DNA from 3 places in the Alteromonas sp. 14N.309.X.WAT.G.H12 genome. Region 2 is predicted to be linked to each of the others. Evidence: predicted binding sites of a transcription regulator. Region 2 holds the regulator's gene; each other region holds the start of a gene.
The links. Region 2 encodes sigma-54, which starts transcription at its own class of promoters, with help from an activator protein. Its sites were predicted from a motif close to GTTGGCACGNNNNTNGNNT; they were not measured.
Positions count from the first base shown of each region.

Region 1: the regulator sigma-54 is predicted to act here: its motif matches at 6,918-6,936, upstream of glnA (glutamate--ammonia ligase).
Region 3: the regulator sigma-54 is predicted to act here: its motif matches at 4,532-4,550, upstream of V5298_RS11825 (PEP-CTERM sorting domain-containing protein).

Region 1 covers NZ_JBAHZB010000014.1:12,042-22,626, forward strand. Annotated here, with positions in the region: gene V5298_RS06715 (chloride channel protein) at 1-203, shown strand, start outside; gene V5298_RS06720 (CopD family protein) at 215-640, shown strand; gene V5298_RS06725 (hypothetical protein) at 723-899, shown strand; gene V5298_RS06730 (UPF0149 family protein) at 910-1,563, opposite strand; gene V5298_RS06735 (Nramp family divalent metal transporter) at 1,653-2,852, shown strand; gene V5298_RS06740 (PatB family C-S lyase) at 2,838-3,974, opposite strand; gene V5298_RS06745 (response regulator) at 4,080-4,454, opposite strand; gene typA (translational GTPase TypA) at 4,580-6,415, opposite strand; gene glnA (glutamate--ammonia ligase) at 7,009-8,418, shown strand; gene V5298_RS06760 (DUF4124 domain-containing protein) at 8,529-9,038, shown strand; gene glnL (nitrogen regulation protein NR(II)) at 9,166-10,251, shown strand; gene glnG (nitrogen regulation protein NR(I)) at 10,244-10,585, shown strand, end outside.
Region 2 covers NZ_JBAHZB010000010.1:129-10,713, reverse strand. Annotated here, with positions in the region: gene petA (ubiquinol-cytochrome c reductase iron-sulfur subunit) at 1-559, shown strand, start outside; gene V5298_RS05585 (cytochrome b) at 561-1,826, shown strand; gene V5298_RS05580 (cytochrome c1) at 1,823-2,557, shown strand; gene sspA (stringent starvation protein SspA) at 2,667-3,299, shown strand; gene V5298_RS05570 (ClpXP protease specificity-enhancing factor) at 3,305-3,754, shown strand; gene mgtE (magnesium transporter) at 3,785-5,143, opposite strand; gene V5298_RS05560 (substrate-binding periplasmic protein) at 5,316-6,068, opposite strand; gene V5298_RS05555 (HPr family phosphocarrier protein) at 6,228-6,503, opposite strand; gene rapZ (RNase adapter RapZ) at 6,500-7,345, opposite strand; gene ptsN (PTS IIA-like nitrogen regulatory protein PtsN) at 7,392-7,835, opposite strand; gene hpf (ribosome hibernation promoting factor) at 7,844-8,131, opposite strand; gene V5298_RS05535 (RNA polymerase factor sigma-54) at 8,159-9,646, opposite strand; gene lptB (LPS export ABC transporter ATP-binding protein) at 9,716-10,441, opposite strand; partial or broken gene V5298_RS05525 (LptA/OstA family protein) at 10,441-10,585, opposite strand, start outside.
Region 3 covers NZ_JBAHZB010000041.1:4,148-14,732, reverse strand. Annotated here, with positions in the region: gene V5298_RS11845 (spondin domain-containing protein) at 79-780, shown strand; gene V5298_RS11840 (spondin domain-containing protein) at 794-1,507, shown strand; gene V5298_RS11835 (response regulator transcription factor) at 1,564-2,256, shown strand; gene V5298_RS11830 (HAMP domain-containing sensor histidine kinase) at 2,283-3,749, shown strand; gene V5298_RS11825 (PEP-CTERM sorting domain-containing protein) at 3,868-4,497, opposite strand; partial or broken gene V5298_RS11820 (EamA family transporter) at 4,715-5,590, shown strand; gene V5298_RS11815 (DUF6314 family protein) at 5,630-6,016, opposite strand; gene V5298_RS11810 (EamA family transporter) at 6,242-7,117, opposite strand; gene V5298_RS11805 (FadR/GntR family transcriptional regulator) at 7,265-8,068, opposite strand; gene V5298_RS11800 (alpha-hydroxy acid oxidase) at 8,217-9,362, shown strand; gene V5298_RS11795 (DUF1439 domain-containing protein) at 9,525-10,085, opposite strand; gene V5298_RS11790 (TonB-dependent receptor) at 10,306-10,585, shown strand, end outside.

The sequences.
Region 1 (10,585 bases), on a different contig from region 2:
TGAGCCTTGAACATAATGCTAAACCTTTGAGTTACCAAAACATGGACGGGGTAGCGAGTCAGGCCACGTTAAATGAGGTGTATGAAAAACTCAAAAACAGCCGGAATGGTGCAGTATATATTTTCGAACAAAATGAACATGAAATTCAGGGTGTTATAACCTGGAATATACTGCAATCGTTCTTGCAAAGAGCCCATTATTAAGCAGGTATCTTATGATTTTCTGGATTAAAGCACTGCATATCTTTTTTGTGATTTCCTGGCTTGCGGGCATTTTTTATCTGCCGCGACTATTTGTTTATCACGCAGCCGCCGAGCATCAGGCAGTAAAAGATCAATTTAAAATAATGGAGCGACGGTTATGGTTTTTTGTCACACCTTTTGCCATTTTAACCGCCATTTTTGGTATTGCTCTTATCTATATTTATGGGTTGGCATGGTTTAAAATATCCACGTGGTTGCATGTAAAGTTAGCGCTTTTACTTGCCATTTATGGTTATCACATCTATTTATATAAGCTTATGAAGCAATTTGAATACGATAACAATGTCCACTCTACCAAGTTTTACCGCTTTCTTAATGAAGCGCCTGTTCTATTATTACTTGCCATCGTAATTTTGGCAGTGGTTAAGCCATTTTAAATATGTAGGCTTTTAATCTCGTAATAAATGGAAGGAATTACGTTTTTTCCGGTCTACTTATGTTTTATAAGGTGAAATATACATGGACGTGAATAACGATCATTTAAAAGCGCTTCTGGAAAAAACAGATAAAGCGTTCCAAGCACTATTGAAAAAGCCCGACTCCGAAGAGTTAAATTGTGCTTATGAATCTGCTAAAAACGAGCTAAATCAGTATATTAGTGCAGTACGCAGCAATCTAGCCAAACGCCAACGTTAATGACTCTGTATCACTGATTCGGCTGAGTAAAACTTTCAAACTGATTCGGTAAAGCAAGCGCAAGCTCTCCAGCTAAAGTCACATAATCCCCCAGCATCGCCGGCACTTGTGCCACTAATTTAGCCATATTTTCCTTTAATAACGCCGCCTGTTCGTCATTTCTTACCGATAATGCCAGTTCTGTATCTGCCAATGTGGTAAATAGCTTTAAACACCGTGTTAAACGCTTGCTAGGATCTTCCTTACCCTTCGCTACGTCCGTATTAGGCTGCTTTGTTGCCAGGGTCCAGGCTCGCTGCCAGCATGGCTCCAGCTTTGCGTGAGCGGCAACTAGCCCAGTAAGCCACAATGACAATACAGAACGTGGCATTCCCTCGGACAATGTGAGCCAATCGTGTGGTAATAACGCCGTATTTTGCCGCATGGCGTTGAGGTATTCCCGCAACCCATCCATAAGACCTTCCGCCAAGGTATCAAGCATGGCAGTAGCCGGCACCTCACCAGACTTTGTCATTAGCCATGGCATCCAGGTTTCCGGCATGGGGATTTCAGGGCTGGTGGCAACCGCAAAAATAAAGCCTTTCACATACACTTTGTCAGGCAACAGCGTCGCTAAAGCCGGGGTTAGATATAAATCATCGAGTGTTGTTACTTTATTGTTCATTTTTGTTTATGTACTTGTCATTTAGTAGGTATCATCGTTATGCTTGATAATCCGTGTCTAAACAATAACATTTAACCGGCAGTTAAAATATGTCAAAAGATAAATCAGGGTATATCGTGGCGGCGGCTTTTATCGGGCCAGGTACGGTTACCACCGCCAGTCTTGCCGGTGCAGGCTATGGCTTTCATTTGGCCTGGGCGCTATTGTTTTCTATATTCGCAACCATGGTTTTGCAGGATATGGCCGCTCGCCTGGGTATTGGTACAGGTAAGAGTCTTTCAGCATGCCTGATGAATCTTACTGCGAATAAGCCTTTGAGGTTTATCATCGCCTTTTTAATTATCTCCGCCATTGGGATTGGCAATGCCGCGTATGAGTCGGGAAATCTTACCGGAGCTGCCATTGGCTTGGATACCATTGCGCCTTTAGGCACCAGTTCTTGGTCATTGATACTGGGTATTGTTGCCTGTATTTTGCTACTTAGCGGTAAATATAAACTCATTGAAACTGCACTGGTCAGCCTGGTGGCCATTATGGCCTTGGTGTTTGTTGTCACCTTGGTAGTGGCACAACCGGATTTAACCAGCATGCTAACGCAATTGCTGTCCCCTCGAATGGATACCCAGTCCATTACCATGGTGTTAGCCCTTATCGGTACCACCATAGTGCCATACAATTTATTTCTTCATGCAAGCCTGGTGGCGCAACAATATAAAGATGCAGACCAACATCAGGCCGTCAAAGCGTGTCGACGTCAGTCAGTCATTGCCATCGGTTTAGGTGGAGCCATCACACTTGTCATTGTGGCCACGGCCATGACGGCATTTTTCGAACATGCAGTCACATTAACTGCCGGCAATATGGGCGAGCAACTAGCCCCCGTGTTAGGCGACAAAGCAAAATGGTTTTTCGCTGCTGGACTGTTTGCCGCTGGGCTTACCAGCACCATAACGGCCCCCCTTGCTGCCGCTTATGCCGTATGTGGTGCATTAGGCAAGCCAGCACAGCTAGATAGCACATTATTTAGAGTGATTGGCTTTGTGGTGATCGCCACCGGAGTGAGTATTGCAAGCATGGGCTTTAAGCCCTTAACCGCCATCTTATTTGCCCAAGCCGCCAACGGTATTTTATTGCCTATTATTGCCGTCTTTTTGCTGGTTGTGATGAACCGTGAAAGTGTTCCTGCCACATTTAGAAACAGTACAATGAGCAATATTGTCGGCGCGCTCATTGTACTGTTTGTGTGCACCTTAGCTGGTTATAAATTATTTAGTTTAGCTACCAGCTAAACGGGTAAGAATGGCGTCTAGCATGCTACGGCTACAGCCGAAATTTAACCGGAAATGATCCGGTGCATGAAAATCACTACCAGGAGAAGGTCCCACACCCCGACTTTCTGCCCAGGTTTGGACATTAGGAACGCTTAACCCGCTAGCGTCCACCCAGGCAAGAAAGGTCGCCTGTGAGGTATGTACTTTTAGCCCATCAATGGCATTTACCGCCTTTACAAGGCGTTTTTGGTTACCCCGTAAGTAGGCGAGCATGGCCTGATGCCAATCATCACATTGGGTAAATGCGGCTTCTGTGGCGACTAATCCCAACAGGTTCACCCAAGGCATATGCCCGGCAGCGGCCTGTGTGAATTGTTGCCGTAACTGACGATCGGGAATGATAGCAAAAGAAGCGCCCAATCCTGCCACATTGAAGGTTTTACTGGCGGCCATCAGCGTGACGCTAACATCCTTAAGGGCTTCAACCCGTCCAGCGGGAATATGGGAAACCGTTTCATCAAGTATCAAATCACAATGAATTTCATCTGAACATAACTTAACCTCGTGCTCGAGACAAATTGCCGCAACACGATCAATTTCATCTTGGCTAAGTACACTGCCAACCGGATTCATCGGGTTACAGAGGATCAACAACTTGCACTTAGGATCTGCCGCTTGGGTTTCAAGTTCAGCAAAGTCCAAAGTGGGACGACCATCCACTTCCACGGTACCAATATCCACACGCTCTAAACCATTAATTTTAGGCGCAGCCAGTAACGGCGGATAATTAGGCGTTTGCACCATCACCTTATCGCCAGGTTCACAATAGGCTTTACAGGCAATATTAAACGCGGGAACGACACCCGGAGTCCATACCAACCAGTCAGTATCTATATCCCAGTTATGCTTGTCTTTAAGCCAACGTTGTACCGCTTTTATGGCGGGCTGATACTGGGCAGGCAACACATAACCTAGATTGCCATGCTCCACTTTCGCCGCCAATGCGTCGAGAATGGGCGGTGCGCAACGAAATTCGGTATCAGCAACCCAGGCAGGAATGATGTCCTGTCCATCGTACTTTTGCCATTTGAAAGAATAAGTCCCCTGGCGGGATGGCGTATCATCAAAATTAAAAGACACTGAAAATATCCTGTGATTACGGTGAAAAAGAAAAGATATGGAGGGTGTTTTACACACTAAATGCCAGTGTAATCGAAAAGGCTGTTAGTTGACTAGAGCAGGAACCTAAATGAGCAGAGATTTTACCTTATCAACCAAGTCATCACTCACAAAGGGTTTGGCGAGAAACTGAGTAGCCCCACCTTTTTTAGCGGCGATGACCGTATCTCGGGTTGCATCGGCAGTGAGTAAAATAAATGGCGTTGCTATCCCTGCATGACGGCAATCCCTGAGTAAAGTAAGTCCATCATACTGGGGCATATTCTGGTCACTGATAATCAATGACAGTTTATCTGAGGCGTTATTGAGGAGAAATTCTCGGGCCATTTCGCTACGATTAAATGCATACACGGTGGTATCCAATGCATCTTCCAAGGCATAAGTAACAATATCCAACGTCACCGTATCATCATCAATGACAACAATAGAATACTTACTCATACTGCCAACTACCCCGACTTAACTGCACTGTACCATTAACAAGGATAATCCCTTATCGGCGAATTACCACTTTGTTTTAATCAAAAAAAAAGCGCCAAACTGGCGCTTTTTTCATTTTATATCTGCTACTTGCCTCGTGAAGCACGCTTGCGTTCGTTTTCGGTAAGTAATTTCTTACGAATTCGAATGCTTTTTGGCGTGACTTCTACTAATTCATCATCATCAATAAATTCCAATGCTTGTTCCAAGGTCATTTTAACCGGTGGTACCAAGGTCTGGGCTTCATCTGTACCCGACGCACGTACGTTGGTTAACTGCTTACCTTTGAGGGCGTTAACGGTCAGGTCGTTATCCCGGCTGTGAATACCGATGATCATGCCTTCGTATACTTCAACACCGTGACCAATAAACAAGCGACCCCGTTCTTGCAGGTTAAACAATGCATTGGTTAACGCTTTACCATTGGCATTAGCGATAAGTACACCATTTTTACGCTTACCGATTACGCCGCCTTTGTGGGGACCATAATGATCAAACGTATGATAGAGCAAGCCCGATCCTGAAGTCATGGTCATAAAGTCAGTTTGGAAACCAATCAAACCACGACTTGGAATAGTAAAGTCCATACGAATACGTCCCTTGCCATCCGGTGACATATCGGTTAACTCTGCTTTACGCAGACCCAGTTGTTCCATAATGGAACCCTGATGCGCTTCTTCACAGTCGATAGTCAATGTCTCAAAGGGTTCTTGTAATTCGCCATCAACGTCTTTGAGAATAACTTCTGGACGAGATACTGCCAACTCGTAACCTTCTCGACGCATATTTTCAATCAGGATACCCAGGTGCAATTCACCTCGGCCAGAAACGCGGAATTTATCCGGATCTTCAGTTTCCTCAACCCGCAGTGCCACGTTGTGAATCAATTCATCATTTAAGCGTTCCAGGATATTTCTGGACGTCACGTATTTACCTTCTTTACCCGCGAATGGCGAGGTATTGACCTGGAAGGTCATGGTAACCGTTGGCTCATCCACAGACAGGGGAGGCAAGGCTTCGATAGTGTTAACATCACAAATGGTATCAGAAATTTTCAGTTCACCCAGACCGGTAACCGCAATAATGTCGCCGGCATTGGCAGAATCCACTTCATGGCGATCAAGACCAAGATAACCCAAGACCTGACCCACTTTACCGTTGCGCGTTTTGCCATCAGCAGTCACAACGGTGACTTGCTGATTCATTTTCACGCTACCACGGCTAACACGACCTACACCAATAACACCTACGTAGGAATTATAATCCAGCTGTGAAATTTGCATTTGGAACGGACCAGAAGCATCGGCATCCGGAGCAGCAACCTGTTCAACAATGGTTTCAAACAACGGCGTCATATCTTCGCCTTGGGTGTCTGAGTCCATTGATGCCCAGCCGTTTAATGCCGAGGCATAAACAACCTGAAAATCCAATTGGTCATCGGTGGCACCTAAGTTATCAAACAAATCAAAAACCTGATCCATTACCCAGTCTGGACGGGCTCCCGGCTTATCGATTTTGTTAATAACCACAATAGGCTTAAGACCTTGAGCGAAGGCTTTTTGTGTCACAAAACGGGTTTGCGGCATGGGGCCTTCTTGAGCATCAACCAATAGCAATACAGAATCGGCCATGGACATAACACGTTCTACTTCACCACCGAAATCAGCGTGTCCAGGAGTATCTACGATATTGATTCTATAATCGTTCCAGTTAATGGCAGTATTTTTTGCCAAAATAGTAATACCGCGTTCTTTCTCGATGTCGTTGGAGTCCATTACCCGCTCTTGGGCTTCGCCACGACTTTCGAGTGTGCCGGATTGCTGAAGCAATTTATCAACAAGCGTCGTTTTGCCGTGGTCAACGTGAGCTATTATTGCGATATTACGTAAATTCTTGATTGTATGAGGTTTTATGCTGTTCATTGGGTGCCAATTTAGATTTTGGGTGCCTAATCGGGTGCCTAATTTGATGTTTTTAGGCTGCCTAAATCCGCTTAGGTATAAAAATTAGGCGCGAGTATACGTTGGTTAGCGTTCTATTACTAGTTTAGCTTTTAATATTACGTTTCGCATTTTTTATTCTTACAAACCCATTCTTGTTACGACCTATCGTGTTTATCGTGTTGCGACTGAGTTAAGCATAAGGTAAAAAATGCTGAAGCGGGCATCCTGGAACTAGTGCTCTTTTCGCCTCCCAATGAAAACCCACCACTTAAAAGGTAATTCTCTCATCTCTCACGCGATTAAGCTCAAAATGTCGGTTATGCTGGTATCACTTTATAGAATGCTCTAGGCTAAGCAGTGAAGCACGATCATGCAGATTCGGTGCACCATTATGAGTCAATTTCGCACACATTTGGTGCATTTAATATGCCCCGTTTCTTTGCCGTTTCCAGCTAGCCCACGTAATTACGTGAAGCTACTTTATGGCACGAATATCGCTTCACAATTTTTTAATTATTTTGGAGTGAAATTGTTCACCCCACTTTTTATGCTAATTAAATCCGGAGGACACGATGTCAGTAGAAAAGACATTAGAGCTGATCAAAGAAAGCGAAGCGAAATTTGTGGATTTGCGTTTTACCGACACGAAAGGTAAAGAGCAACACGTATCGATTCCCGCTAACCTGATCGATGATGAATTCTTTGAAGAAGGTAAAATGTTTGACGGCTCTTCTATTTCTGGCTGGAAGGGCATTAACGAGTCTGACATGATTCTGATGCCTGATGCATCCACAGCAGTACTCGACCCATTTGCTGAGGAAGCCCAAGTTAATATTCGCTGTGACATCGTGGAACCAACCACCTTGGAAGGCTACGAGCGTGACCCTCGCTCAGTAGCCCGTCGTGCAGAAGAGTATTTGAAATCCACAGGCATCGGTGACGTTTGTTACGTTGGTCCAGAGCCTGAATTCTTCTTGTTCGATGACGTTAAATTCCACACTGATATGGCAGGCTCTTTCTTCAAGATTGATTCTGCAGAAGCAAAATGGAATTCAGGTGCCGACTTTGAAGGCGGAAACCTGGCTCACCGTCCTGGCGTAAAAGGCGGTTACTTCCCAGTACCTCCTGTTGATTCTGCACATGATATTCGTGCCGCCATGTGTTTGGTAATGGAAGAGATGGGCTTAGTTATTGAAGCGCATCACCATGAAGTAGCAACTGCGGGTCAAAACGAAATTGCAGCGGCATTCAATACCTTGGTGTCGAAAGCGGATGAAATCCAAATTTATAAGTATGTTGTTCATAACGTGGCTCATGCCTACGGACAAACAGCGACCTTCATGCCTAAGCCGCTAGTAGGCGATAATGGTTCAGGTATGCACGTTCACCAATCTATTGCTAAAGATGGTAAGAACATCTTTGCGGGTGACAAATATGCAGGCCTTTCAGAAGAAGCCTTGTTCTACATTGGTGGTATTATCAAGCACGCTCGTGCGATCAACGCCTTTACCAATGCGTCAACAAACTCATATAAGCGTCTTGTACCTGGGTTTGAAGCGCCTGTTATGTTGGCTTACTCTGCACGTAACCGTTCAGCGTCTATCCGTATTCCTTATGTGACGAGCGACAAAGCTCGTCGTATCGAAGTACGCTTCCCTGACCCAACAGCTAACCCATACTTGGCATTCACTGCAATGCTTATGGCTGGCCTTGACGGTATCCAGAATAAGATCCACCCTGGCGATGCCATGGATAAAGACTTGTACGACTTACCGCCAGAAGAAGCCAAAGAGATCCCCACTGTAGCGAGTTCTCTTGAAATGGCGCTGGAAGCCCTTGATAGCGACCGTGACTTCCTGAAAGCCGGTGGCGTTATGACTGACGATATGATCGATGCATACATCGAGCTGAAATCTGAAGAAGTAACAAAACTAGCCATGTCTACGCACCCTGTTGAATTTGACATGTACTACAGCGTTTAATCTTCGCTACCCAGATATTGATAATTTATCATTATAAGCCCGCGATTAATGCGGGCTTTTTTTTGTCCTTGACTTTGCTAAACTGAAAAAAAACAAAGGAAGCATCGCTCATGAAAAAACGGTTGCTGTTACTCTGGTTTGTTTCGTCTCTTTTATCTGCGCAAACGATTTATAAGATTGTAAAACCAGATGGCACCGTACTTTATACCGATACCCCACAGGAAGGGGCAGAACCGGTTGTTTTAGACAGTAACACGCAAAACGTGGCTGCCCCCACCCCCACCCAAAAGCCTCTCCAGTCTCAACAAACTAAAAAGCAAAAGGTAATCTATGAGGTTTCCATTACCTCACCGGAGCCAGAAGCCACAGTACGCAATAATCTAGGCACAGTGATAATCAAAGCCACCGCTTCACCCACCTATAAAGGTCGCTATCAATTAACCTTCGATGACCAAACCAACTGGACCAATAGTAGCGGCATTTTTAAGCTTAGCGATATCGATCGTGGCGCTCACTCTTACCGTGTGGATCTCATCGATAATAAAGGCAAGACTCTTGCATCGTCTCCTCAACAAACACTGTATTTGCATCACGCATCAGTGTTAATTAACGCCAATTAGCGATCTATGGTGGCGCATGCCACGCACCATAGGGGTTCATATAAAATAATTATTTAACTTGAATCTTCGCTGATCGAGCACAGTAATCTATAATGCACCATATCAGTGCAAAGGGGAGCCGCTCGGCATGCTTGCTACCGAGTTTGAAACAAACCATTTATTAAATAATTTAAATACTGCGTTAGTAATGGTAAACGAACAATTACAAATTGTTTATGCGAATCACGCAGGTGAAGCCCTGTTCGAAACGGGCGTAAAACAATTATCCGGACACAAACTTTCTGAGTTTTTTGCGCCAAACGCAATTAATAGCGCACGGCTACGGGCCGCTATTCGTCGTGGTGAAGATTTTACCGAAAACGATATGCGTTTATGCTTCAAAGACGGACGTAACGTCTTGTCCGATCTTACGGTGACAAATTTGCAGACCGATGACGGTCCAAAGCTAATGTTTGAAGTACGCCGTATTGATCAGCAACGCCGTATCTCCCGGGAAAACCAGCAAAACGCCCAACACGATGCCGCCCGAGAATTAATCCGAGGCCTAGCCCATGAGATTAAAAATCCTTTAGGTGGGATCCGTGGCGCGGCACAGTTGCTGGAAAAAGAACTCACCAATCCAGCCCATACTGAATTTACGCAAATGATTATCGACCAATCTGATCGCCTGAGAAATTTGGTCGACCGCTTACTAGGACCTAATTCCCTGCCCCGTCTTGAATGGAGCAATCTTCATCAAGCGCTGGAAAAAGTACGTAGTCTCATGCGCGTTGATTCGGATAACCCGATTACCATTATTCGTGATTACGACCCGAGTATTCCGGATTTGCGGGTTGATCAGGACATGATCCAACAATCGGTACTCAATATATTGAGGAATAGTGTGCAAGCACTGACTGAAGCCAAAACGCCCTCACCTCAAATCCGTCTTGTCACCCGTATCGACAGACAAATGACCATCCTAGGGAAGCGCCATTCTTTAGTCGCCAAAATTCAGATTATAGACAATGGCCCCGGTATCCCTGCGGAAATCAGAGATACCTTGTTCTACCCCATGGTTAGCAGCAAACAAAACGGTAGCGGACTAGGCTTGTCGATTGCACAAACATTAATTAACCACCACGGCGGTAAAATAGAAGTGGAAAGCCATCCTGGACATACCGAATTTACGCTTTATCTCCCTATCCCAAGAAAGGAGTCGGACAATGAATAATGAATCCGTATGGATTGTAGATGACGACAGCTCCATTCGCTGGGTACTCCAAAAAGCGTTACAAACAGCGAATATAGGTTGTTTAAGTTTTGAGAACCCTGAAGACTTGCTGTTGCAACTTAACAGTGGTCAAAGCCCGGAAGTTATCGTCTCAGATATTCGCATGCCACAAATGGATGGCATGACGTTACTGAATGAAGTGCATAATATTGATCCCGTAATTCCTGTGATCATTATGACAGCACATTCCGATTTAGACAGTGCGGTGAACGCATATCAAAGTGGCGCTTTTGAGTACTTACCTAAGCCTTTTGATATTGACGAAGCCGTAACC
Region 2 (10,585 bases):
TTTTTTAACGGTGGCCACATCGGTTGTTGGAGCAGTAGGCGTTGTTGGCGCGGCGGTTCCTTTTGTGACTTCGTGGAATCCCAGCGCAAAAGCAAAAGCTGCTGGTGCTGATGTGGAAGTCGACATCAGTGCGATTGAACCAGGGCAGTTAATTCGCGTGATGTGGCGAAGCAAACCTGTGTGGATCGTACGCAGAACACCGGAAATCCTGGAAGAACTGGCGACCCATGAAGATCATCTTCGCGATCCTAATTCAGAAGCGGAACAACAACCTACTTTTGCTAAAAATCGCTATCGGTCGTTAAAAGAAGAGTACTTAATTCTTGTTGGTATTTGTACCCATTTGGGATGCTCCCCCCAATATTTGAAAGATGGTGCTTTTGAAGAAGCAGTAGAAGGTGTTCCCAATGGCTTCTTTTGCCCTTGTCACGGCTCGAAGTTCGATATGGCAGGACGCGTGTTCCAAAGCGTACCTGCGCCGTTAAATCTTGTTGTACCACCTTATCAATTTGTTGATGACACCACCGTCATTATTGGTTCGGAAGCGGAGGCTGTATAACATGAATGCATTCTTAAATTGGATAGAAGAACGCATCCCGATGATGCGAGTGGCGAATATGCACGCCATTCAGTACCCCGCGCCCCGGAACATGAATTTCTGGTACGTGTTCGGCTTTTTGGCCACCATCGTATTAGTTAACCAAATTGTTACCGGTATCTGGTTAACGATGAACTTTAACCCCACAGCAGAAGGCGCTTTCTTCTCGGTGGAATACATCATGCGGGAAATCGACTTCGGTTGGGTTATCCGTTATATGCACAGTACGGGTGCCTCGGCATTCTTCATTGTTGTCTACGCTCACATGTTCCGTGGCATGATTTATGGGTCTTACCAGAAGCCCCGTGAATTGCTATGGGTATTTGGTATGTTTATTTACCTGGCGTTAATGGCCGAAGCTTTTATGGGCTATGTGTTACCGTGGGGACAAATGTCCTATTGGGGAGCGCAGGTTATTGTTTCGCTGTTCAGTGCGATTCCTGTTATCGGGCCTGATCTGGTGATTTGGATCCAGGGCGACTATGTTATCTCTGGCGCAACGTTGAATCGTTTCTTTGCATTACATGTCATTGCCTTGCCCTTGGTCATCGTGATCCTAGTGTTTTTGCATATTATTGCACTGCATGAAGTGGGGTCAAATAATCCTGATGGCGTGGCCATTAAACATAAAAAAGGGTCTTTGCCTGAAAGTGAAAAGACCAAGTACGAAATTCATGAATACTACACCAGCAAATATGATATCGCTGATGATGTAGTGCCTTTCTTCCCCCATATCGTGCTAAAAGACTTGGTGGCATTTTGCATCTTCTTATTTGTTTTTTGTTACATCATGTTCTTTGCCCCTGAAATGGGTGGCAAGTTTCTTGAACATCCCAACTTTGAGATTGCAAACCAGCTGAAAACGCCAGAGCACATTTTCCCTGTGTGGTACTTCACGCCTTTCTACGCCATATTGAAAGCCATACCGGATAAACTGTTCGGGGTTATCGCCATGTTTGGGGCAATTGCAGCACTGTTTGCCTTACCATGGGTGGATCGTGGTCGTGTGAAATCTTGGCGTTATCGTTGTGGCTTACACAAAGTAAACCTTTTACTTTTCGCTGCGGTGTTTGTATTCCTTGGTTATCTGGGTGGAACGCCACAGGAAAACTGGAAAATCATTGCCTCACAAATTGCCACAGTACTGTATTTTGGCTTTTTTGTGGCATTGTTCCTGTACAGCAAAAATGAACGGACTAAACCTGTACCTGCGAGGATCCCGAAATGAGAAAATTGATGTTAGTACTCACATTCCTCATCCCGGGTATGGCTTTGGCTGCCAGCGGCAGTGTGCATTTAGATAAAGCGCCCGTTGATTTAACGGATAAAGCCTCTTTGCAACGAGGTGCTAAAATCTTTATGAACTATTGTCTGGGTTGTCACGCCATGCAATATCAGCGTTATCAGCGTACTTTCCATGATTTAGGGATTCCCGATGAATTGGGACAAAAATACCTTCAGTTCACCGGTGAAAAGGTTACCGATTATATTACCCGCTCCATGCCTGAAGCGTCTGCGGCCACGTGGTTTGGTGCGGCGCCGCCGGATTTAACACTGGTTAATAGGGTGCGAGGTTCTGACTGGATCTATACTTATTTGCGCAGTTTCTATGTGGATGAAAGCCGTCCGTTTGGTGTTAATAATGCGGTTTTCAAAGATGTGGGTATGCCTCATGTACTTCAGCCGTTGCAAGGCACGCCACGCATGGCCCATGAAGAAGTGCTGGTGGACGGTGAAATGAAATCCCAATTTGTGGGTATTAAAACCGATGGCGACGGTGCGCTGACAACGGAAGAATATGATCAAGCCGTGGCGGATTTGGTGAATTTTCTTGCTTATTCAGGTGAACCTTTCCGCCTACAGTCTGAAAGTATCGGAAAGTGGGTGCTGGTATTCATCGTTGTTCTTTTCTTCTTCGTCTACTTATTGAAGAAAGAATACTGGAGAGAAGTACACTAACAGCGCATATTTTGTGTATAATACGCAAGGGGGCATTCCGCCCCCTTTTTTAGCATATGGCAAGCGACATTAGCGCTTGCGTAGTATTACTCTCGACGGAGGAAAATGAATGGCCGTAGCCGCGAATAAGCGTTCAATCATGACGTTGTTCTCAGATACCATCGACATTTACAGTCACCAGGTTCGTATTGTTTTGGCGGAAAAAGGTGTTGGTGTTGAAATAAGCTACACAGATCCCACGAATCTGCCTGAGGATTTGCTTGATTTGAACCCATACGGTACCGTGCCAACCCTCGTTGACAGAGAATTGGTTCTATATAAATCCCATATCATCATGGAGTATCTCGATGAGCGTTTTCCTCATCCGCCCCTGATGCCTGTTTATCCCGTATCGCGAGGACAAAGTCGCTTAATGATGCACCGGGTTGAGCAGGACTGGTATTCTTTAGCGAATAAAATTTTCCGTAATGAAGGTGATGTGGAAGCGGCTCGTAATGATTTACGCGAAGCCCTGTTAGCCCTAGGCCCTGTATTTGATGAAATGCCTTATTTCATGAGTGAAGAGTTTAGCTTAGTGGATTGCTACCTTGCACCACTGTTATGGCGTTTACCTGCATTGGGTATCACTCTAACCGGCAATGGTAGTAAAGAAGTTAATGCGTATATGACGCGCATCTTCTCTCGTAGCTCCTTTAAAGCCTCGTTAACGGATCAAGAACGGGAAATTCATAACCCGTTATGAGTATGATGACCCCTAATCAACCCTATCTGTTAAAAGCATTCTACGATTGGATAGTGGATAACCAGCTTACGCCCTACATTGTGGTGGATGCCACTATGGAGCGGGTTGATGTGCCTCAGGAGTTTGTAAAAGACGGTCAGATAGTACTGAATGTCTCTCCGGCAGCGTGTATGAACTTTGCTCTGGATTTGGAAGCATTGTCTTTCCAGGCTAGATTTGGTGGCCAACCTCGCCAAATTTACATCCCTTGTCATGCGGTATTAGCCGTATATGCAAGGGAGAACGGCGCAGGTACGGTGTTCTCGTTAGAAGAAGAGACCGAAAAGCCAGATTCTGCACCTAAAAGTAATAGCGATGGGGTAACACGACCATCGGGGGATACCAGTGATGGCGATTCACAAAACGCGCCGGTACCACCGAAAAAAGGTAAACCCAACCTGAAAGTCATTAAATAAAAAGTCGGCAATGCCGACTTTTTTTATGCCTTACATCAATAGTAAGGTGGCGGTGCCAAGAAAGGCAAAAATACCAACAACGTCGGTAATGGTGGTGAGAATAACACTACCGGCAAGGGCAGGATCGATTTTTAAGCGCTTCATGATAATGGGCAGTGTTGCACCGGCCAACGCCGCCGCTATCATGTTAACCAGCATAGCGAAGGCGATCACCACACCCAGTATCAAATTTTGTTTCCATACGCCAATGACCGTGGCGATAAGTAATGCCCAGATAATGCCATTTAAAAAGCCGATGGCGATTTCTTTGCTAATGAGCCAGCGGGCGTTACTGCCGTTAACGTGACCTAGGGCCATACCCCGGATCACCAATGTGAGTGTCTGATTTCCCGCAACACCGCCCATACTGGGAACAATGGTGTTTAAAATGGCCAATACGGCCAGTTGACTGAGAGTGGCTTCAAATAGATCGCTGACAGCGGCAGCCATCAGGGCCGTAACCAGATTTACGGCTAACCAAACCGAGCGTCGCTGGGTACTTTGTAAAACGGGGGCAAAGGTATCTTCTTCATCATCTAAACCGGCCATACTCATCATGGAGTGCTCCGCATCTTCTCTGATGATATCCACCACGTCATCGATGGTAATACGTCCAACTAGGCGATGATTTTCATCCACAACGGGGGCAGACAGCCAGTTGTACCTTTCAAATAGGCTGGCCACTTCACCATCAGGCATATTCACCGGCACCGCTTCGGCATCTTCATCCATGACTTCTGCCACCTTATCTTCAGGGTCGGCGGTGAGCAGTCGGGCTACCGGGACAAGGCCGACAAGGTTGTCGGTGCGGTTTACCACGTAAAAGGTGTCGGTGTTTTCTGGTAATTCACCTTTTAGCCGTATATAACGCAACACCACGTCAACGGTCACATCTGGACGCAAAGTAATGGTGTCAGTATTCATAATAAAGCCGGCGGTTTCTTCACCATACGCCAGCGCTTGCTCCGCACGATGCCTGTCTTGGGCATCCATGGATTGCAAGATACCCTGTAAGACTTCATCGGGAAGACTGCTTAGTGTTTCTGCTAAGTCATCGGTGTCCATTTCCTCTAGGGCATCGACAACTTTTTCCGGCACCATCTTACTGATAATACCGTTACGTACATCTTCGGACAGTTCTTCGAGAATATCGCCGTGAAAATCACTGTCGATAAGATCCCACAATTCATCCCGGGTTTTGGTTGGGCTGGATTCTAGGATCAGTGCCACATCGCTCGGCGGCAGCTCATGCAGCATTTTTCTTACAGACACAAATCGCCCATCACCCAAGGCGTCGTTAAGTGAGCGTAATTGACTTTGTGCTGATTTACTGTCCAATGCTTCTGCCACTGAAATCCTTTGAGAAACAATATGGAAGGGATACCTATAGGATACCCCAACAAGCAAATTCTGTCATGAATATTGATGCTGAAAATACTAGCAAAAGTGGGGGAATAGGCAGGTTAAACCTGAGGGTGTTGAAGTCTTATGATCAAGTGCGACAAATTGTTATGGTTGTCATTTATTCGTCATCATTTTGCGGTTCAATTTTTAGCCGTTCTGCTAGCAAGCGATTAAATGTCTGCATAAATTGTTGATCAACAGAATAACGACTAAACATAAAATGTACCTCTTGGCGCTGAATGTTTTCTTCACTCACCGTTATTTGAATGCCTTGCTTTTTGGCGCTGTAAGCCAAGACCTCTTTGTCATCTAAAATCAAATCCACACGACCTAAAGCGAGGGCGTTTATCCGACGTGCCACACTTTCAATATGCACCAGTTGATGGTGAAAAGGATTGGCGATATGGGATGAAAAGTACTCACCAAACCAGCCACCTGTATTGAGCGCCAGTGTTTTACCCTGTCGTAAGCGTGTGAGCAGATCTTGCTGTGCCGGTGGCGCAGAACCGCTGTTAAGGTATCCGTAACCAATGCTTTCTGTGCGATAGGGAATGGAAAAATAGTTATTTTGTGCCCGTTCCGGTGTATAAGCAGCGCCTAACACCACATCGATTTTGCCTTGGTTAACGTCATGAGCTAGGCGTTTTTCCGGTAAAACTTGGGGTATTAGGGCGTAGTTCATCTTCGAAAGAATGGATTTTAGCAACAAATAATCTTTACCCGCTGCCTGATTTTGATTTTGCAGAACAAAGTAGGGGGGCCATTCTGCACCGCCTAAATACAGGGAGTCCTGCCCATAAACCGATGACAGAGGAAGGAAAAAGAGTAACGGCACCACTAACACCATCGATAAACGATGAACAAAATACATGTTCAGATCCTTGAACTTACGCTGAGCAGTTTAGTGGTTCACTACTTAAGCAAAAGTGAGAGTAGGTTTATTTAGCAATAGAAGTGGCCGGGAAGCAATGGATCAGAGGTTTTCATGGGTTGTATGGGGAAGTATTACCGGTGAGTGACCATAATGCGGTTATTCATCTTCGTTGAATTTTTGGACAATCAAGCTTTCTACCGCATCAAGTGCCGCCTGTGCATCTGGGCCTTCTGATATAATGGTTACCTGCTCACCCTGATGACTTTCCATCATCATTAGCCCTAACACACTGTTTGCATTGGCCGTTTTATCCCCTTTTTGCAAGGTAACTTCGGCATCAAATTGATTCGCCAGTTGTACCAGTTGAGTGGCTGCCCGGGCATGTAAGCCCAGTTTGTTAACAATGGTGACAGATTTTTCTAGGCGCATCATTCTTTTTGCTCTCGATGACGTATTTGCACATCAGAATGGCTCTCCCGCAAGTTCTTAGCTAAGCATTCAGCAACGTAAACACTGCGGTGCTGGCCACCGGTGCAGCCTATGGCAACGGTCACATAGCTTCGATTGTTGCGTTCTAGATGGGGTAACCATGTGGTGATGAGGTTTTGAATTTGATAAATAAATTTGGTAACGATGGGCTGTGAACTTAAAAATACTTGCACAGGCGTGTCTAAGCCAGTGAGATGTTTTAAGTCGGGCTCCCAATGGGGATTAGGTAAGAAACGGGCATCAAACACGTAATCGGCGTCTTTAGGAATGCCATGTTTAAAGCCAAAGGATTCGATAACCAGTACTAAACGCGCGCTTTTTTTACCTAAAATGCGCTCGCGTATGAGTTCGGCAAGCTGGTGGATGCTTAAGGAATCGGTATCAATATTAAGATCTGCCCGTTCCGCAATGGGGGCAAGCAGTTCTTTTTCTGTGAGAATGGCATCGGATAAAGACTTGTTTAATTTGGCCAGTGGATGCAAACGCCGGGTTTCACTGAAGCGCTTCATCAGCATGTCTTCACTGGCATCGATATACACAATGGTAACCGTCCAAGATTCGGGCAAATAATCCAGTATTTCCACTAATTCAGCGGGATCTTTGGGCAGGTTACGAACATCGATGCTCACGGCCACTTGTTCGTATTCGTCGGCGACAGTATGGGTTAAAGCGGGAAGCAGGTTAACGGGGATATTATCAACGCAGTAATATCCCAAATCCTCTAAGGCCCGTAATGCTACAGATTTTCCCGAGCCTGAACGGCCACTTATGATGATCAGATTCACCGTGTCTCTCCTAAATCCGCAGGCAACAAATGTCCTTTTCTATAACTTACTGTAATGCGCGAATAATATCATCATTGGTTTGCGCTTTTCTGATGCTTTTTATGGTTTCTTTGTCGCTGAGTTTTCCCGCCACTGTGGCTAGGGTTTGCAAGTGACCTTCTGTTTGATCATGAGGCACTAACAGGGTGAAAAAAATATCCACAGGTTTATTGTCAATGGCATCAAAGTCTATCGCAGGTGTACTAGTGACAACAATAGCGATAACGTGATCCAACCCTTCTAGTCGACCATGGGGAAGTGCGATGCCGTTGCCAATGCCAGTACTGCCCATTCTTTCTCGGGAAAGCAGACTGCTCAGCACTGTGGCTTCGTCAATGTCAGGGTTATTTTGGGCAGCGATTCCGCTGATAATTTCCAAAATACGCTTTTTACTATTGCACTGGACCGCACATTTAGTGCGGTCCAGGCTTACGATGGCTTGAATATCCATAAGTGACGTTAATGCTTTTTAAGCTTCTCTTTGTGCTTTAATACCTGCCTATCCAGTTTATCAACCATATTGTCTATTGCGGCATACATATCCTGGTTTTCTGAAGAGGCAAACACTTCCGCGCCGCTAAGGTATACTGTAGCTTCTGCTTTTTGATTGAGTTTTTCAACATTTAATATGACGTGCACATTTGATATGTGATCAAAGTGGCGCTCTAATTTGCTGAATTTAGTATCGACATAATTACGCAAAGAGTCAGTGATCTCAACATGACGACCGGTAAGGTTGATTTGCATATTTCGTCTTCCTTATTTTAAGCAGCCCTAAATCAGGCTTTTGCGTTGGTTAGACGGTGGAATCGACAAAGATTCCCGGTATTTTGCTATTGTTCGCCGAGCTACCATAATACCTTGCTCGGCCAACAACGAAGCAATCTTACTATCGCTAAGCGGTTTACTGGGTTTTTCAGCCGCCACTAGCTTTTTAATTAATGCGCGTATTGCCGTTGATGAACATTCGCCACCTGATTCCGTTGCGACGTGGCTGGAGAAAAAGTATTTCAATTCGAAAATGCCCCGTGGGGTATGCATGTATTTTTGCGTGGTTACGCGGGAAATTGTTGATTCATGCATATCCACCATTTCTGCGACATCATTGAGCACCATTGGTTTCATCATTTCCGGTCCGTGCTCAAAAAATCCCATTTGTTGCTGTACGATACAGTTCGCCACCTTCAATAGGGTTTCGTTGCGACTTTCCAGACTCTTTATAAACCATTTCGCTTCTTGCATATGAGAGCGAATAAACTGAGAGTCGCTGCTGTTTTTCGCTTTACGGCTCATGGCCGCATACTGCTGATTAACACTTAATTTAGGTAGACTATCTGGATTAAGTTCCACCACCCATCGTCCGTTTTTCTTCGCCACAGACACATCAGGAATGACATATTCTGGTTCTTTGGTGATAAGGGCGCTACCGGGCCGTGGATTCAATGTTTGTAGTAAACGCATGGCTTCACGAAGTTGATCTTCTTTGAGCCGAGTTTTACGCATTAGTGTTCGATAATCTTTGCTACCGAGTAAATCACAATGGTTCTCCAGCAGCATTTTGGCTTCTTCCAGCCAAGGCGTCTCAGGGGCAAACTGTTTGAGTTGCACAAGCAGGCATTCCTGAGGTGAACGGGAGCCAGAGCCTATGGGATCAAACAATTGGATACGTTTTAGCACGCATTCCACTTCGTCTTCTTCCACCGGTTCTTCGGTTTCGTCACTATTAACGCTTTGCAGAATATCCTCAACGCTAACGGTGAGGTAACCACTTTCATCGATGGAGTCGATAATCGCCAAGGCGATGGCTCGGTCTATTTCTGAAAAGGGCGTCAAGCGCATTTGCCAAAGCAAATGATCCTGAATGTTCTCGGTGGTTTCTCCCTGAAAGATCTGTTCATCATCGCCACCAGAGGAGCCGGATATGCTGGTTGCCGGTGCGGAGGAAGCTGAGATATATTCATCCCAAGTACTGTCTAAGGGTAATTCTTCGGGAAGGTCGTTTTTTTCTAACGCTTCTCCAGTGTCCATACTTTCAGTGGCAGATGCCGATTCCTGAACCGTATCGTCGTTCTCTAAATTATTTTTTTCGCCAACATCGTTGTCGGTACTTTCATCCACTTCTAACAACGGGTTGGAATCCAAGGCTTCTTGAATTTCCTGTTGTAAATCAAGTGTCGACAACTGCAATAATTTGATCGCCTGCTGTAACTGCGGCGTCATTGTAAGTTGTTGGCTAAATTTTAACTGTAACGATGGTTTCATCTACGTCTTATATAACTCTATCAAGGGATACCCAGTATGGGTCACGATTAACCGAATCCGATATCCTAACTATAGCCTGAATTGCTCTCCCAGGTATACATCACGAACCTTTTGATTACTTAATACTTGTTCCGCGGTACCCTGCGCAATGAGCTCGCCATGACTGACGATATAGGCTTCTTCACAAACATCAAGGGTTTCTCGAACATTGTGATCCGTAATAAGGATTCCTATACCTCTGTCACGTAAATGCTGAATAATCTTCTTTATATCATTCACTGAAATTGGATCAACACCAGCGAAGGGCTCATCCAACAAAATAAATTGTGGGTTAGCAGCGAGTGCTCGTGCAATCTCCACCCGACGGCGCTCTCCGCCGGATAAACTCATACCCGTACTATTACGTATATGGTTGATATTAAATTCATCAAGTAGTGAATCCGCTTCGGCTTCACGTTGTTCTTTTTTCAAATCTTTGCGGGTTTGCAGAATCGCCATGATATTCTCATGAACGGTGAGTTTACGGAATATGGATGCTTCTTGTGGTAAGTATCCAATGCCTCTGCGTGCCCTTTCATGCATGGGTTGGTGCGTCAACTCCTGGTCATCGATTTTGATTTTTCCTTTGTCTAAAGGAACCAGCCCCACAATCATATAGAAGGTGGTGGTTTTCCCCGCGCCATTGGGCCCTAACAAGCCCACAATTTGGCCCGTTGATACTGACAAGCTGACATCCCGTACAACCTGGCGGGATTTGTACGATTTAGCTAAATGGGATGCAGACAACGTAGCCATTATTGATTATCTTCCTTGTTATCTTCGTCATTATCATCGTGCTGTCTTTTGCTCTCAATGGTATCGGGTCTAAACACGGTAGTCACGCGTCCTGAAGCGCTTTCGGCCCCCCCGGTGGCAAGTAATTGTTCTTTGCCCATATCA
Region 3 (10,585 bases), on a different contig from region 2:
GATACTTTTGTGATAAATCCCCCCTATTGTTAGGATATTTACTTCATAAACTGTGCTTACTTAATCAAGGAGACAGTTATGAAACTCAAACAAACAGCAAAATCATTGGCCATTATCTCTACCTTATTATCAGCCGCTCAAGTTAACGCCGCGGATCTGGATATTACCCTTGTAAACCTCACCCACTCAATTTCTTTTACCCCAGTACTGGTTGCTGCCCACGGTGAAGACACATCCTTATTTACCCTGGGTGAAGCCGCAAGCTTGTCATTACAAAAAATGGCAGAGGGTGGTGACACATCAGGACTAAAATCCGATGTCACCGCTGTCGGTGGCGTTAACCTAGATCTTACCGATGCCCCGACATTAGCGGGTGTGACGTCCATGGGTTCTATTGATACAGGCAGCAACGAATACTTATCCCTCACCGCTATGTTATTACCTACAAATGACGGTTTTGTGGGCTTAGACAGCTGGCACATCCCCACCGAAGCCGGTACCTATACCATTATGCTTAATGGTTATGATGCGGGAACTGAAGTGAATGACGAAATCGTCAATGGTGGCGGCGAAGTGGGTGTGGCGGGTATTCCAGCCGATCCAAGTGGTAATGCAGGAAGTGGAGGTACAGGGGCAAGCTTCAACGAAGGCAATACTACTGTTCATATTCACCCAGGCAATATTGGCGATACGGATGCAAACGGCGGTTTCTCTGACTTAGACAGTACAGTACACAGATGGTTAAACCCTGTGGCTAAGCTGGTCATTACCGTTAACTAAGGGAAGATTAGGCATGAAAAAAATTCAAACATTTAAACTTGTCGGATTAATCGCAATGACGGCTATCTTGTCAGCCTGTGATTTAGATGGCAACGACCACGCTAGTGCTGACGACACGGTTGAGCCAATCGAAACACCTCAAACCTATGTCTATGAAGTGACCCTGACGAATATCACGCAAGGGCAAATGATTTCACCACCGGCAGTGATTACCCATGCCGCTGGCGTGAAGTTATGGGAAGCAGGCGAACCGGCAAGTGTCGCTTTAGAAATGCTCGCCGAAAGCGGCGATAGCAGCGAACTCGTCGCCCTACCCGACGTTGAGCACAGCGTGGCAAGCGAAACGGGTCTTGCGCCTGGTGAATCCCAAACACTGACACTGGAACTCAGTGACACCGACTCCATGAGCCTTAGTTTGGCGGTAATGCTAGGTATTACCAATGATGCTTTTACCGGCGTGACCGATTTAGATATTAGTGGTCTAGAACTGAATGAAAGCTATCAACAATCCTTAATGGCCTACGATGCCGGCACGGAAGAAAATGATGAAATTGCTGTGCCTGGTATTGGCGGCGAAGGCTTCAATGCTAGCCGTGAAGGTGACGTGGACCGAGTCGCTGTTCATGCCGGTATACTCACCGAACTTGAGTTAGCCACCTCGCTTTTACTACCCGAACACAAATTTGATAATCCAACCGCCCAATTAATTATCACTCGGGTGCAATAAAATAGTCATTGAACCGCTCTTATCTATATACCTTATAGATAGGAGTGGTTACTTCAATGACCAATAAGATTTTATTAGTTGAAGATAGTCGGGACATTGCCAATATTATTTCCATCAATTTATCGATGATGAATTATCAGGTTGTGGTCTTTCACGATGGCACTGAGGCCTACAAACAGTTAAATCATCACTATGATCTGGCCATTTTAGACATCACACTTCCAGGTACCGATGGACTTAAATTATGCAAGCGATTGCGTCAATTACAACCGGATATCCCGATAATCATGTTAACTGCGAAAACCTCGGAATTAGATGTGGTGAAAGGCTTAGAAAATGGCGCAGATGATTACTTAACAAAACCGTTTTCGGTGTTGGAATTACAAGCCAGAGTTAAAGCCCATCTTCGGCGCAACCAAGGAAAGGAGCCACTTGAGGCCGCAAGTAAACAAGTGTTAACTTTCGGCGAATTGACCATCGACCCTAATCTCTATCAAATACAGCTTAGCGATTCGGTTTTAGAATGCACCGCAAAAGAATTTGAGTTGCTGTATTTCTTAGCGCAGCAACCCCAACGGGTTTTTAGTCGAGAGGAATTACTCCACAGTATTTGGGGATGCCGTCGTGAAGGCTCTGCCCATACCGTCAATTCTACGGTGAACCGCCTTCGTTCGAAACTCGAAGCAGACCCCGCTAACCCACTTTGGTTAAAGACCGTTTGGGGTGTTGGCTATAAATTTTCCTATTAAAAGACATTATAAAATCGAGATTACTCATGTTCCGAACACTCGCCAGCCAACTTACCCTCGCTATCAGTGCTTTATTCATTATTGCTGCCTTTGTTTTGTTTCAGTGGTATTTACATAGCAGTGAAAAATTTGCCGATGAGGTAGAGCAAGTTTTACATCGAGATTTGGCGGCTCATATCGTTCACGATAACCCCCAATTGGAAAGCGGGATCATTGATACCGAAAGCTTAGTGTCGGCGTTTCATACTAAAATGCTACTGGGACCGGAATGGGAGTTTTATGCCCTTGATACTAAGGGTAAAGTGCTGGCCTACTCTGCGCCGGAAGGTGCGGTTAAACTTAACAGCGTGGATCTAAAACCGATAGATGATTACCTTAATGGAAGCCACTTTCCTGTTTACGGAGACGATCCAAGAGCACTCGGATCGCAAAAAATATTCTCGGTGACCCCCATTATCAGTGCGGCATCATCCCAAATCCAAGGTTATCTGTACGTGATTATTGGCGGCCAAAAACGTGATTCAGCCACCGCTTTACTCACCGGTAGTAAGGTAATAAAAGACAGTGCTTTTATACTTGGCATGGCGATTTTATTTGGCATTATCGCCATGTTATTGGTGGTAATAATTATTACTAAACCCCTTAAAAAGCTAAGCCAACGCACCCTTGAATATGTCAAAAACGACTTTGCCAACCTAGATACCACATCAAACAGTTGGTTAAAAAGCAAAGAGATTCAAGACTTAGAGTTAAGCTTTATTTCATCAGCGCAGCATATTAATAAGCAACTCAACCAAATAAAAAATACCGAGCAGTTGCGACGAGAATTGCTATCTCATATTTCCCATGATTTCAAAACGCCCATGACCGGCCTTAACGGCTATTTAGAAACCTGGTTAATAACCCCCGAAGAACAGCGCAAGCCGGAGCTCGTGCATCTTGCCTATCAAAACAGTCTGCAAATCAATCAACTGGTGGATCAACTTTTTGAGTTAGCTCGGTTAGAAAGTGGCGATATTCAGTTTATCCCCGAGCCGGTAAATGTGGTAGAGCTCGCCTACGATGTGATGCAGCGCCTTCGTTTTCAAGCAGAACAGCAACAGGTTCAACTTCGCGTCATCGCCGAGACCGAGCACGGGATTGTGGCCTATGCCGATATCAGTAAATTAGAGCGAGTATTGGTGAACCTCATTGATAATGCCATTCGTCATACCCAAGCGAGCGGCATGGTGAAAATTGAAATCAATGATTATCAAGACAAAGTGGCCATGAGCATTATTGATAACGGGCGCGGTATTCATCAAAATGAACTCGAAGCCATCTTTGAACCTAAATATCAGGCCTCTAATAGCCAAGCAAACATTGCCAATGCAGGGCTAGGATTATCCATTGTAAAACGATTACTGGACATACATAAAAGTGTGATCCGCGTCACCAGTCAACCAGGAAAAGGCAGCCGTTTTACCTTTGAACTGGCAAAAGCGGCATTGTGAAATACGATGAAGTGATACCCGATAAAATGCACCATATTTGCCACCTTACCACTTGTGTATTGAGCGCCCAAAAGCGCAAGAGTATGTATACAATGGAAATGACACACCATGCACACTATTACCTTTTACGACGCAGTCCTAATATCGCAAGACCAAGGGTAAGTAACACGAATGAGTTGGGGGCTGGCACTGAAACACTGACATTCTGGTAAAAATCCACTTCATCGGTAAACGTCCATGGCCCATCTAAGGAAAATTCCAAGTTCAGTACAAAATAGCGGGCTGTTTGATTGAGTGCAGATAAAGTTAAGTCGCCGTGAACCAGATTATTCGCTGTATTTTCAGGTACGTAAAGGGAGTGAAAGGGGGTGCCCCAAGTCACACCATCCACACTTGTGCCCACACTAATGGATGGAAATACCACATCGTTCAGTCGGTCCTGTACCGTCCCCACAATAATTTCATTTACCATGGTAAGCGCACCAAAATCAAACACGATATAGACGCTATCATCTGTCCAACCTAACCATTCATAAGCATTACCATTACCTAAATCGGCTTGCCAAATATGCGTCCCATATAAACCATCAATCAGTTGGCTACCCGTTTCATCGTGATAACAATACGAACCGCAATCTGTGGCTTGCAGAACACTGTAGCTCAGCGGGTTAATTTCAACGAGCGCTCCATTCGCCCCCATCGCCCAAGGAAACAAAAATAACACGACATACTTAAAATACTTATTCATAACAACTCAATTTATACTGACATTTCTTTTACATATGCCAAATACGAGCCATTTTTAACTATATGTTTAAAATGAATTTATTTTATTTAAATGCAAGTCATGTAAAAAATATCGACAGTATTGCGATAAGCATCACCTTGTGAATTACAGGAACTAGCGCCTTCCCAAACGCTATGCAATACTTCACCGGATACACAACGATTAACAAGAGCAGTACGTGGTTTATTTAGTTGCAGTTACAGTATTATGGGCGTTTTCCTTTTCCTTAATTGGGGAATATTTAGCCGGTGAGGTGGACAGTTATTTTTCGGTACTCACCCGTATTTTACTTGCTGCCTTGGTATTTTTACCCTTTCTTAAGCCCCGTATGCTAAGTATAAAACAAAAAGTCACTCTTGCTGGGCTGGGCGCTTTGCAGCTCGGTATGATGTACATCTTTTTTTATCATTCCTTTTTGTATCTAACCGTACCTGAAGTATTGCTTTTCACCATCTTCACCCCGCTTTACGTAGCTATACTTAACGATGCCCTGTTTAATCGGTTTACGCCCTTTCACCTCGTCTGTGCACTGCTCGCCACTGCAGGGGCGGCCATTATTCGCTTTCAGGGTATCAATGAAGATTTCTGGCAAGGCTTTCTTATAGTACAAGGCGCTAACCTTTGTTTTGCTTTTGGTCAGGTCGGGTATAAAAAGCTGGCCTCTTCCTTTCACTCAAACCTAACCTACCACAATGTTTTTGCCTGGTTTTATCTTGGCGCCCTCGCCATTGCCCTGCCCGCCTTTGTTATATTTGGCAATAGCCAACAATTGCCCCACACAAGTACTCAATGGGGTGTACTCCTATGGCTTGGCGCAGTGGCATCGGGCTTAGGTTACTATTTTTGGAATGCAGGGGCACTTAGGGTTTCTGCGGGTACCCTGGCCATTATGAACAATGCATTAATCCCGGCTGGATTGGTGGTAAACCTCATGCTTTGGTAAAAAGACACCCATTATGGTCGACTGGCTTTAGGGGGAACTATCATCGTGATTGCACTGTGGTTGTCCCAAAGGCACGAGAAAAAGAAAACAACACACGAAGCGAAAACGTAAAAACCATCAATGCCATAGAAAAACAGAGCGCAATACCCATTAAGTGCGCTGATAACAGCTATGCATTTCGTAATCTTTTCTGGGACCTTTAACTTGCCAGGTAGAGGACCACTGCGGCCAGGTTTCAAAACCGTAACTGACTTTGTAATGGTCATCACCGCATAGGTGTTCCCCATTGGGCTGGGCGGCACTAAAGGAATGAAAATAGCGAATATCGTCAAATAACACATCAAACTGATTCGTCGAGGACTGCTGCCAAATGTAGCTGCGCTCGGCCTGTAAAACCTTTCCATGGGGCCCCGAGACCTGCCCTGACTCATGGTAAAGCAAAGCCTCGTCCCGCCAGCTGAAACTCGCCTTGCCTGCAAACAAAAAGGTATCGCCGCTGCGCTGCACAATGGTACGAGAAAGTTGCCAAAGACCCACAAAGTCCTCTAGGCATGACGGCAATGGTTTTTGTGGTTTTGCATTGACGGGCAACGCTGGGGGTGTCGACGAGCCTTTAATCACTACAGTTAGTACTTACAAATGACGATAGTATGGGATATAAGGGCATAGCCCCAGCAATTCAATAGCCTAAGGCTACACAGAAAAACATCACACAATGGTCTGTACTCACCTGCCAGCCTGTCATTTAGAGGGAAAGCCCTGCTAGCTCCACAACACAAAGAGGGCCGCTAGGCCGATTAACAGTAAGCCGACAATTTCATGGCTAGCCACCCGCTTTTTAAGCCAAAATACGGAAATAAGCATGGTTAACAACACTTCTATTTGACCTAACGTTTTCACATACGCGACGTCATTTAAGGTCATGGCAGTAAACCAGCATATGGAGCCTGTACAACTGACAAAACTGGTGGCCGTGGTGAGTTTTAGGCTATGACCGAGTTGTTTAATGGTGTTAGGGCGACGAAACCCAATGTAGCTGCACAACAGTAGGGTTTGGATACAAAGGATCCATAGCAGGGTCCAGGCTGCACTGTGGTAGCTGGGTAACGGCAATAGATGACTTAATTCCCGTACAAATAACGACGTAAAGGCAAAGCAGGAACCACATGTCAGACCAATCAGGGCGGTCGATAGACTAACACTACCTCCCCGTCTAAATCCGCTCAGCACAAACACCGCGATGGTACCGATAATAATGCCTAGCCATCCTAGCAGCGTCAGCACGCTACCAAAAAACAAGGTACCAAATACGCCTGCCACCAACGCTTCACTTTTTGCTAAGCCTGCCCCTATGGCAAAATTCTTTTGTTTAAACAGGATCACCATCAGTGATGTCGCTGCGATTTGCAAAAGTGCCGCTGCCAGCGCGATAAGGACATATTTTACGCTAAAATGGGGGACGTCTGCCGGTTCAAAATAGTACAGTATTAATAGGTAAAATAGCGCCATGGGCGGCGCAAACAAAAAGCGGGATAAGGTAACCCCCGAAGTACTGACACTCTGGCTTAACTGGCTTTGAAAGGCATTACGCAAGGTTTGAAACACCACGGCGAATACAGTAAATACGGCCCAACTCAAAATAACTCCAACTTAACGATAAACAGACAAAAGCACGAATGACTCTTGGCTGAAGGCTAAAATTCACAAGTGGCAATCCTTCGATGCGGCTCAATAAATGATTGTTTATCCGTCCGCTCTACTGGCACACGCAGACTGCAATAAACGTTAAGCATAGCGCTTGGCCGCTAGGGCTTCACGCTGTTGCTGAGCAAGCAACTGGGCTAAGGCATTTGCCACATAGTCGATATGCTGTGCCGCCAGTGTCATGGCATGCTCGGTGTCACCGGCTATCACCGCCTTGCCTAGTGCTAGGTGCTGTTCCAATAGCGTTTGAGCACAATGACGCTGGTGTAATATTTCACTGCGACTGAAAAACATACCACTGCGATTTAAGCTATACAGGGAGGCCATCATATGGATCAGCGTGCGGTTATGACTGGCGTGTACAATGGCCATGTGCAACTGGGCATCTAATTCTAAGGCCTGAGACAGATCGCCTTGTTCATCAGCCCGTACCATCTCATCAAGAATGGTCTGAATGCCTTGTTTATCTTCAGCGGTGGCCCGCGCACTGGCCAGCTGGGCAGCGAACACTTCCTGACTTTTACGGTATTCAAGGTGATCCTGAATAGCCCGGGGATGACGACAATATAACGCTATCAAGGCCGGCGTCATCACATCGCCACTCAAGGGAGCCACCACCGCTCCACTCCCCGGATGAATTTCTAACAACCCACGCTCTTCTAAAATACGTAATGCTTCACGCAATTTCGGCCGCGACACCCCTAATTGTTCCGCCAGTATACGTTCAGCGGGCAATTGCATACCACTGCGTAAAATACCGTCGAGAATATAGTTTTCCAGTTGTTCCACCACCGCTTCAGATAACGAATGTTGTTGCACCGATTCAAAGATTTCGGTGGGGCATTTCGTTTGTGATTCATTGGCGATAGATGTGGCTGATTTCATAAAAACTCGGGCAAACAGGGAGATCAATAGAATGATGGCAAGTTTACCTGTGCTTCCCAAATAAGAGTAGCTTTTTGTGGTAAATAAAATTGACCAAATATAATCGGTAAAGTATGTTTACCAAAACCATACAACAATAAGCCCCATTATGAGACTCAAAGATTGCCACAATTATCATGACTTTCGGAAACTAGCCAAACGTCGCTTACCCAGCCCAATTTTTAACTATATTGATGGCGGCGCAGACGATGAAACCACTCAACGACGCAACAGCGACAGCTTTGAGGCTTGCGATCTTGTACCCAATGTATTGCGGGGAGTAAAAGACATCGATTTGTCGGTGACCGTCATGGGGCAGAAACTGGCCATGCCTTTGTATTGTTCTCCTACTGCTTTACAGCGCCTTTTCCACCATCAAGGCGAGCGAGCTGTAGCTGCTGCTGCGGCTAAGCATGGCACCATGTTTGGCGTATCGTCTTTAGGTACAGTCAGTCTGGAAGAGTTACGTAGAAAACACGACAATCCCCAAGTTTACCAATTTTACTTCCACAAAGATCGGGGGCTCAACAGTGCTATGATGCAACGGGCAAAAGAAGCCGGTGTGGAAGTGATGATGCTTACTGTTGACAGTATTACCGGCGGCAATCGGGAACGGGATTTACGCACCGGATTTTCCATTCCTTTTAGGCTGACCTTGGGCGGCATCATGCAGTTTGCCATTAAGCCTATGTGGGGGATCAATTACGTTACCCATGAATCCTTCAGTTTGCCTCAACTTGATGAACACATCGATATGGATGGCAGTGCCATGTCCATTGGCCGTTATTTCTCTGAAATGCTCGATCCTGCTATGAATTGGGATGACGTGGCCAAAATGGTTCAAGAATGGGACGGCCAATTCTGTTTAAAGGGCATTATGTCGGTAGAAGATGCGAAAAAAGCCGTGGATATTGGCTGTACGGGGATCATCTTATCCAACCATGGCGGACGTCAACTGGACGGCTCACGGGCGCCCTTTGACCAACTCAAAGAAATTGTCGATGCCGTGGGCGATAAAATTGATGTGATCATGGACAGTGGCATCCAGCGTGGCTCTCATGTGGTAAAAGCACTGGCACTGGGAGCGAAAGCCGTGGGCGGTGGACGCTGTTACTTGTATCCGTTAGCCGCAGCAGGCCAGGCCGGTGTGGACCGGGCCCTTAGCCTGATGAAAGCCGAGATCCAGCGCGATATGATGCTAATGGGTTGCCAGTCGGTCAGTGATTTACATGAAGGCATGCTAAGGTTTCGTTAGTTGCAACACGACCTTACGCACTAAAAGCCAGATCCTGTATCAATAATCCAGCTAGCTACGTGATGCCACGGTGTGGCGTTCCTTGCGACCACATAAAGGGCCCATTAACTGGGCTCTATGCATAAAATTTGTCGTATTTTTTATTGAAAAGCCCCTTACAACTTAATTGGTCGCGGGGGCGAAACGTATTTTTCCGGCTTCAACGGACATATTTAACGGAATAGTCGCTAGCCAAGCCACGCCCGGTTGGCTGGTGTCTAACGTATAAACTGGATTCGTTTTTAAGTAACTATTGACCAACGCCATTACATCGTCACTGACTGGTGCCAAATTACCGCTAAAGCCTCCCGTTTCAATGCTGCTGTCTAATAATGTTAACGATTGTACGTAAATGGCTTTTTCACTGGCATTATATGATGGAGCACCTTCTAAACTTAAGGTCACTTTGGCCGGATAAGTAAACCCCAACATACCAGCAATGGCATCTGCATCTACCGTTAGACGTATTACATTTCGGTTGTCTGGGCCAATATCCACCGCTAAATCGTTTAGGGCTATTTCAACGGGAACCCCCAGCACTCGGGTATTATCGTTTAATTTAAGCAGCTGTTTACTCAGCACTGTTTCGAGTTCTGAATTGTTTACCGTATAAGACGTTAACGATGCTAACGAACTACAACCCCAAATACAGATACTCATTAAGAAAAGCAGTAATACACGCATGGTGCGCCTCTAAAATTATAAACAATAAATCAATGTACCACGACTACAGCGAGAACATCATCGGGTGATCCTGATTACCTTGATATAAAACTTAGCAGATAACGTCAATTTTACGTAAAAATAGGCCATCCATAACCCCCCGCCTCCATCATTATTGCAAATGATTATCATAATCAATATTATACAGGCAATTTTTTAGTCACTGCATTATTTGCTCACTATGTCATTATCCCTTACCTACACTATTTTCACTGCGTGCACTCTATGGTTAGTTGCGTCTGTCGCTGAGGCTGCATCGTCAGAATCTAATATAAACAATGACAGTGTTACCAATGCCCCGCAAATACCTGATGATGAACTCCAGCATATAGAAGTGACTGGACGGGCCTTATCTTTGTATAAATCGGACAGCGCCAGCTTAGGCATGAGAACCGATACACCCATTGATAAAATTCCCCAGAGTATCCAAGTAATCACCCAGGATCTTATGGAGGATCAGG